DNA from 2 places in the Blautia sp. OF09-25XD genome. Region 1 is predicted to be linked to the other one. Evidence: predicted binding sites of a transcription regulator. Region 1 holds the regulator's gene; the other holds the start of a gene.
The links. Region 1 encodes Rex, which represses fermentation and respiration genes when NADH is low (regulators of the CRP and FNR family bind a similar motif). Its sites were predicted from a motif close to ATTGTTAANTANTTAACAAT; they were not measured.
Positions count from the first base shown of each region.

Region 2: a site for Rex is predicted at 1,293-1,312, ahead of gap (type I glyceraldehyde-3-phosphate dehydrogenase). Genes of this name have one in related genera too.

Region 1 is NZ_QUMG01000005.1:162,434-165,851, reverse strand. Features, by position in the region: gene DXA93_RS06335 (ABC-F family ATP-binding cassette domain-containing protein) at 1-1,391, opposite strand, end outside; gene DXA93_RS06330 (redox-sensing transcriptional repressor Rex) at 1,546-2,202, shown strand; partial or broken gene DXA93_RS06325 (NAD(P)H-hydrate dehydratase) at 2,292-3,418, shown strand, end outside.
Region 2 is NZ_QUMG01000001.1:101,557-104,974, reverse strand. Features, by position in the region: gene DXA93_RS00550 (phosphoglycerate kinase) at 1-15, opposite strand, end outside; gene gap (type I glyceraldehyde-3-phosphate dehydrogenase) at 230-1,243, opposite strand; gene DXA93_RS00540 (histidinol-phosphatase HisJ family protein) at 1,507-2,307, opposite strand; partial or broken gene mnmA (tRNA 2-thiouridine(34) synthase MnmA) at 2,304-3,397, opposite strand; partial or broken gene nifU (Fe-S cluster assembly scaffold protein NifU) at 3,400-3,418, opposite strand, start outside.

The sequences.
Region 1 (3,418 bases):
TTGGCGTTCGAGAGCATCAGCTTGGCAAGAGAAATTCGTCCGCGCTCACCGCCGCTCAAGGTATGAATCGGTTGGAAGACATCGTCGTTTGTAAACAGGAAGGCGGCCAGCACATTTCGGATTTCGGTGTTTGTCAGATACGGATACGCGTCGGAAATCTCCTGGAAAATGGTCTTTTCCATGTGGAGCACCTGATGCTCCTGATCGTAGTAACCGATCTGTACACGGCTTCCAAGTGTAAAAGAGCCGGCATCCGGGCGGATGACTTCGTTTAAGATCTTTAAGATCGTCGTTTTTCCCGTTCCGTTGTTTCCGATGATTGCGACGCGCTCCCCGCGCTTGATTTCGAAATTCAGATCCTGGAAAAGCGTCTGTCCCGGGAAGGCTTTGGAGAGGTGCTCGACGGTCAGCACATCGTTTCCGCTTGTGATGCGCGGTTCCAGACGGATCCGCATATCGGAGCGTACTTCGGTCGGCTTTTCCAGCACATCCATTTTGTCCAGCATTTTTTCACGGCTCTCGGCGCGTTTGATGGATTTCTCGCGGTTGAAAGATTTCAGCTTTGCAATGACTTCTTCCTGATGGTGGATTTCCTGCTGCTGGTTGACCCAGGCATGGTAAGCGGCTTCACGGAGCATTGCTTTTTTTTGACTGTAGGCGGTATAGTTTCCCTCAAAAGTTGTTACTTTTTTATTGTCCACTTCAACGACTTTTGTGACAACGCGGTCGAGAAAGTAACGGTCATGGGAGACGATCAGGACGGCTCCGCTGTAATTTAAAAGATACGTTTCGAGCCAGGAGATCGAGTCCATATCGAGGTGGTTGGTCGGCTCGTCGAGCAGAATGATGTCCGGTTTGGTGAGCAGCAGTTTACCAAGTGCCACGCGGGTCTTCTGACCGCCGGAGAGGGAGTCCACCTGTTTTTCAAAATCGCTCTCGGAAAAGCCAAGACCTTTTAAAACACCGACGACTTCACTGCGGTACGCGTATCCGTTTTCCAGTTCAAAGGTATGGGAGAGGCGGGTGTAGGTGGAAAGAAGTTCATCCAGCTCTGCACCGGATTTTGTATTCATATCACTTTCCATCTGACGGAGGCGTTCCTCCATATCGATCAGATTCTGTTTCGCGGTCAGCACTTCCTGGTAAATGGAAAGGTGTCCGGTCAGATCCTGATGCTGGGCGAGATAGCCCATCGTCTTTCCTTTGGAGAGGATGACCTCTCCCTCATCGGCCCTCATTTCGCCGATGATGATTTTTAACAGCGTCGATTTTCCGGCACCGTTGATGCCGACCAGTGCGGTTTTTTCGCGTTCTTCTATATGAAAAGATGCATTTTTGATAATTTCCGTTGTCCCGAATGCTTTCGAGATATTCTGACATGCAAGAATCATGTGGTTCCTCCAGATAACATATTTCTGTATTTTGACATAATACACCATCCTTATTATAGAGAGTAATACACAAAATTTCAAGAAATCTTTGACAATTTTCTATCAACCATATATAATATGAATATATGCAGGTGTAAATAAGGAGGAATTTATCTTGGAAGAAAAAGGAATTTCGCGGGCAGTTATCAAAAGACTTCCTAGATATTATCGTTACCTGGGCGAATTGCTGGAGGACGGAGTAGAACGGATCTCTTCCGGTGAGCTGAGCGAGCGGATGAAAGTGACAGCTTCCCAGATTCGCCAGGATTTAAATAATTTCGGCGGCTTCGGCCAGCAGGGGTATGGTTATAACGTGCGGTATCTGTACAGCGAGATTGGAAAAATTTTAGGTCTGGACAGAGTCCACAATATGATTTTTGTCGGAGCCGGAAATCTGGGACAGGCGCTTGCTAATTATGCGGCCTTTGAAAGAAGCGGATTCAAAACGGTCGGTATTTTTGACGTCAACCCGGTATTAAAAGGAATCTCCGTGCGCGGAATTGAAATCCGCATGGCGGACGAGCTTCCGGAATTTATCAAGGAACACCATGTAGAGATTGCGGCTTTGACACTGCCAAAAGCAAAAGCGGTAGAGATGGCAGAGATTCTCGTGGACAACGGTGTAAAAGCAATCTGGAATTTTGCACATACCGATCTAAACTTAAAACTTCCGAAAGATGTGATCGTCGAGAACGTCCATCTTTCCGAAAGTCTGATGCGTCTCTCCTACAATCTGACCAGATATGAGGCGGAGCATCCAAAGAACAATTAAGAAACCAAAACAAAAGCAGGAGAGTCTTCGGGAAACCGGAGACTTTTTCTGTTCACTTTCCGGATAAGGCAGGAAAAGGAGGAAAAGCGATGAAACGGATTCTTACAGCAGCACAGATGAAGCAGGCAGACCGCAATACGATCGAAACCATGGGGGTACCGTCCCTGGTACTGATGGAGCGCGCAGCGCTGTCCTGCGTGGAGGAGCTTCAAAATGGAACATGGGATACAGGAAAAGTCCTTGCTGTGTGCGGTTCCGGAAATAATGGAGGGGACGGTGCGGCAATTGCACGGATTTTAAAGACGAAAGGGGTGGATGCGGAACTGTTCTGTCTTGGAAATCCGGAAAAATACAGTGAAGGCATGAGAGCACAGAAGAAAATTGCGGAAAATTATGGGGTCCGTGAGGTTAAGAATCCGGATTTCCGGGAATATACTGTTATCATAGATGCCATCTTTGGAATTGGCGTATCCCGTCCGCTGGCAGGGGAGTACCGGAGGGCAGTGGAAGCAATCTGCGCAAGCGGTGTTCCTGTTCTTGCCGTGGACATCCCTTCGGGGATCCACACGGATACCGGAGAGGTCCTTGATGCGGCGGTGAAAGCCAGAGCCACGGTGACATTTGCCTGTGCAAAGCCAGGGCTTCTCTTTGATCCCGGAAAACGATATGCCGGAGAGGTCCTGGTCCGTGATATCGGAATCGGCTTTGATGCAGGAGAAGAGGAGACGCCCTGGTACGGTTCAGTGGAAAAAGAAGATCTGGACCGGTTTCTTACCCGCACGCCGATGGGAAATAAGGGAACCTTCGGAAAGGTGCTGGTACTTGCCGGTTCCGGTGCCATGTGCGGAGCCGCTGTTTTGTGTGCCAGGGCAGTCCTTGCATCCGGTGCCGGCATGGTAAAGGTTGTGACAGAGGAAAGAAACCGTACGCCGCTTTTCTGTGCCCTGCCGGAAGCAATGGCGGATTTCTGGAAGGAGGATGAGCCGCTTCCGGAAGAAGCCCTGCTGCAGGATCTCGCCTGGGCGGACGCTGTTGTTGCGGGACCGGGACTTTCCAAAAGCCGGACGGCAAAAGAACTGCTCGTTTTACGGTGCAGCACACAGAAGTTCCTCTTGTTCTGGATGCAGATGCGCTGAACCTGATTGCAGAAGATGCAGAGATTCTTTCGGGCTGCCGGGCAGAAAAAATTTTAACGCCTCATGTAGGAGAGCTTGCA
Region 2 (3,418 bases), on a different contig from region 1:
TTTTTTGTTTAACATGGGCGTTTCCCTCCATATATCCAACTGCATCTGCCGCGCCGTTTCTTTGTTTTTGCGGCATCGCGGTCCTTATTTAAAAATGCAGTTTATAATTTTTGCACACGGAAAAGGGCTGTTTTTGTGCCGTATTTTTCCGCCGCATTCGCAAAAAGGGCCCGGTCCTTAACAGACCGGACCCTTTGGGCTCTGAAATTTTGCCGTTCAGTTTGTTAAATTATGCTAACTCGCTGAAGTATTTGATGGTACGAACCATCTGGCTTGTGTAGGAGTTCTCGTTATCATACCAAGAAACAACCTGTACCTCTGTTGTTCCGTTGTCCAGCGGAAGAACCATAGTCTGAGTTGCATCGAACAGAGAACCATATCTCATACCAACGATGTCGCTGGATACGATTTCATCTGTGTTGTATCCGAAGGACTCGGTTGCAGATGCTTTCATTTTTGCGTTGATCTCGTCAACAGTTACAGTTCCTTCTACAACTGCTGTAAGGATTGTGGTAGAACCGGTTGGGGTTGGAACACGCTGTGCAGAACCGATCAGTTTGCCGTTCAGTTCCGGAATAACAAGGCCGATTGCTTTTGCAGCACCGGTGCTGTTTGGAACGATGTTAACTGCAGCTGCACGGGATCTTCTCAGATCGCCTTTTCTCTGCGGTCCGTCCAGAGTCATCTGATCTCCAGTGTAAGCATGGATAGTAACCATGATACCGGATTTGATCGGAGCCAGTTCGTTCAGAGCTTTTGCCATAGGTGCAAGGCAGTTTGTGGTGCAGGATGCAGCGGAGATGATGTTATCGTCTGCTGTCAGGGTCTCATGGTTTACATTGTAAACGATGGTCGGAAGGTCGTTACCAGCCGGAGCGGAGATAACTACTTTACGAGCGCCTGCATTGATGTGTGCCTGAGCTTTTGCTTTGGAGGTGTAGAATCCGGAGCACTCCAGAACTACGTCTACGCCAAGCTCTCCCCATGGGCAGTTGTTAGCATCCGGGAAAGCATAGATTTTGATGTTTTTGCCATCTACTGTGATGGAATCTTCATCGGATGTTACGGTATCAGCCAGAGCATATTTTCCCTGAGAAGAGTCATATTTTAACAGATGAGCTAACATCTTCGGGGATGTTAAATCGTTGATTGCTACTACTTCATAACCTTCTGCTCCAAACATCTGTCTGAATGCAAGACGTCCGATACGGCCAAAACCATTGATTGCTACTTTTACTGCCATGATTTTCAATTCCTCCTAAAAAGTGAATTTTAATTTTGAGTCTCTGTACTTTGTTAAAGAAACATCAACCTTATCTGTATAATACCTAATTTCGTCGGAAAATTCAAGTTCTATTTTCAAGAAAATACGAAATTATTTCTAAAATTTGTGAAGAAGCCGGATGCCAATCCGTATTTCTGCAAAATTTCGAAAGATCCGTCTATTGCAGAAAGAGCCGGAATCCAGCCTTTCTGGGGCTTTTTCCGGCTTTTCCTGCGTGTTTTCTATTGGATCGGCAGATATTCCGGCTTTTTCTCTTTAAACCGCACGTAGTACCGGAATCCGGCTTCCTGCGCGATAGCTGACGCGTCCGCGAAATGAAACGCTATATGTTCCGGTTTGTGGGCATCGGCACCGAAGGTGATCTTTTCGCCGCCCAGTTCCCGGTATCTTCTGATGACATCCGGCGTCGGATTCGGCACGCCAAGGCCTGCCTTGTAGCCGCCGGTGTTGATTTCCAGCGCGATATCGTACTGAATCAGCTCTTTTAAAATGGTATCGATCTCGTCCGCAAATGCGCGGTAGCTGTAATCTTTTCCCTTTTCTCTGCAGTAGCGTACCACATAATCCAGATGACCAAGCGTCTGGAAATTGTGGAAGAACCGGATATTTTCTGCTGTAGCCCGAAAATACGCCCGGTACAGCTCTTCTGCTGTCCAGTCCGGGAAAGCATCCTCATAATAGGGGTCTTTTCCGTCAATGACATGCATGGAGCCGATCACATAGTCGAACGGCCACGCATTTACATACTCTTCCATCCGTTCTTTTAAGTGGAGCTGCAGTCCCAGTTCCACGCCGAATCGGATATCGATTTTGTCGCGGTATTTTTCCTGCAGTTCCCGGATTTTTGCCGCATATGCCGGTGTATCGAGCTGGAACTCGCCGGTACTGTAATCCATATCGTAGTGATCCGTCAGGCAGATTGCCGGAAGTCCCAGCTCGACTGCCCGTTTTACCATCTCTTCTGTTGGTGCTTCGCTGTCACTTGAAAAGAAACTGTGCATATGACAGTCCGCTATTTTCATCTTTCGGCCTCCGTAATCGTTCCGCCTCCGCCGACACAGCCGTCCACGTAGAAGACAACAGCCTGTCCCGGTGTCGGAGCACGCACGCCGTCCGGGAAGGTACAGGTAATCTCATCTTCCCCGGTCCGTTTGATCACGCACGGGGACCCTTTGTGCCCGTACCGGATTTTTGCGGTGCAGGAGAGCTCTTCTCCAAGTTCCAGCGGCGGAATTGCCATATAGTTTACTTTGTTTGCTTTTACTACTTTTGCGAAAACCTCTTCATTTTCGCCGACCACAACCTCGTTCGTCTCCGGACGGATTTCCAGTACGAACACGCGGTGTCCCATCGGAAGGCCGAGTCCGCGGCGCTGTCCTACGGTGTAATGGGTAATCCCCTCATGGGTACCGAGGATTTCACCCTTTGTATTCACGAAATTGCCTTTCGGTGCCACGATTCCTGTCTCGTTCTGGATAAAGGAAGCGTAATCCTGATCCGGCACGAAGCAGATTTCCTGGGAATCCTTCTTTTTTGCTACCGGAAGACCGATTTTTGCTGCAATCTCACGAATCTGATCTTTTGTGTAGTCTCCGACCGGCATCAGCGTATGCGAAAGCTGCTCCTGGGTCAGATTATACAGTGCATACGTCTGGTCTTTTGCCGCTGTTACCGAATTTGCAATCGCATACCGTCCATTGGCAAGCTGTTCGATTCTTGCATAATGTCCGGTCGCAATGTAGTCCGCTCCAATGGAAAGACTGCGCTGAAGCAACGCTCCCATTTCACATAGCGGTTGCAGGCGATACACGGGTTCGGTGTTCTGCCGCAGAGATATTCGTTCGTGAAATAGTCCATGACGTTATCACGGAACTCTTTTTTGAAGTTCATGACATAATACGGAATGTCCAGCACCTGTGCCACGCGCCTTGCATCATCAACAGCAGAAAGGCCGCAACAGCCCCCGTTTTCCTCCTGGACTGTCTCGGCCTCATCCTGCCAGATCTGCATGGTCACCCCGATGACATCGTATCCTGCTTTTTTCAGGAGATACGCTGCCACCGAGGAATCTACGCCGCCGGACATTCCAACGACTACTTTCTTTTTTCCCATACTTAGTATTCTTCCTCTTCC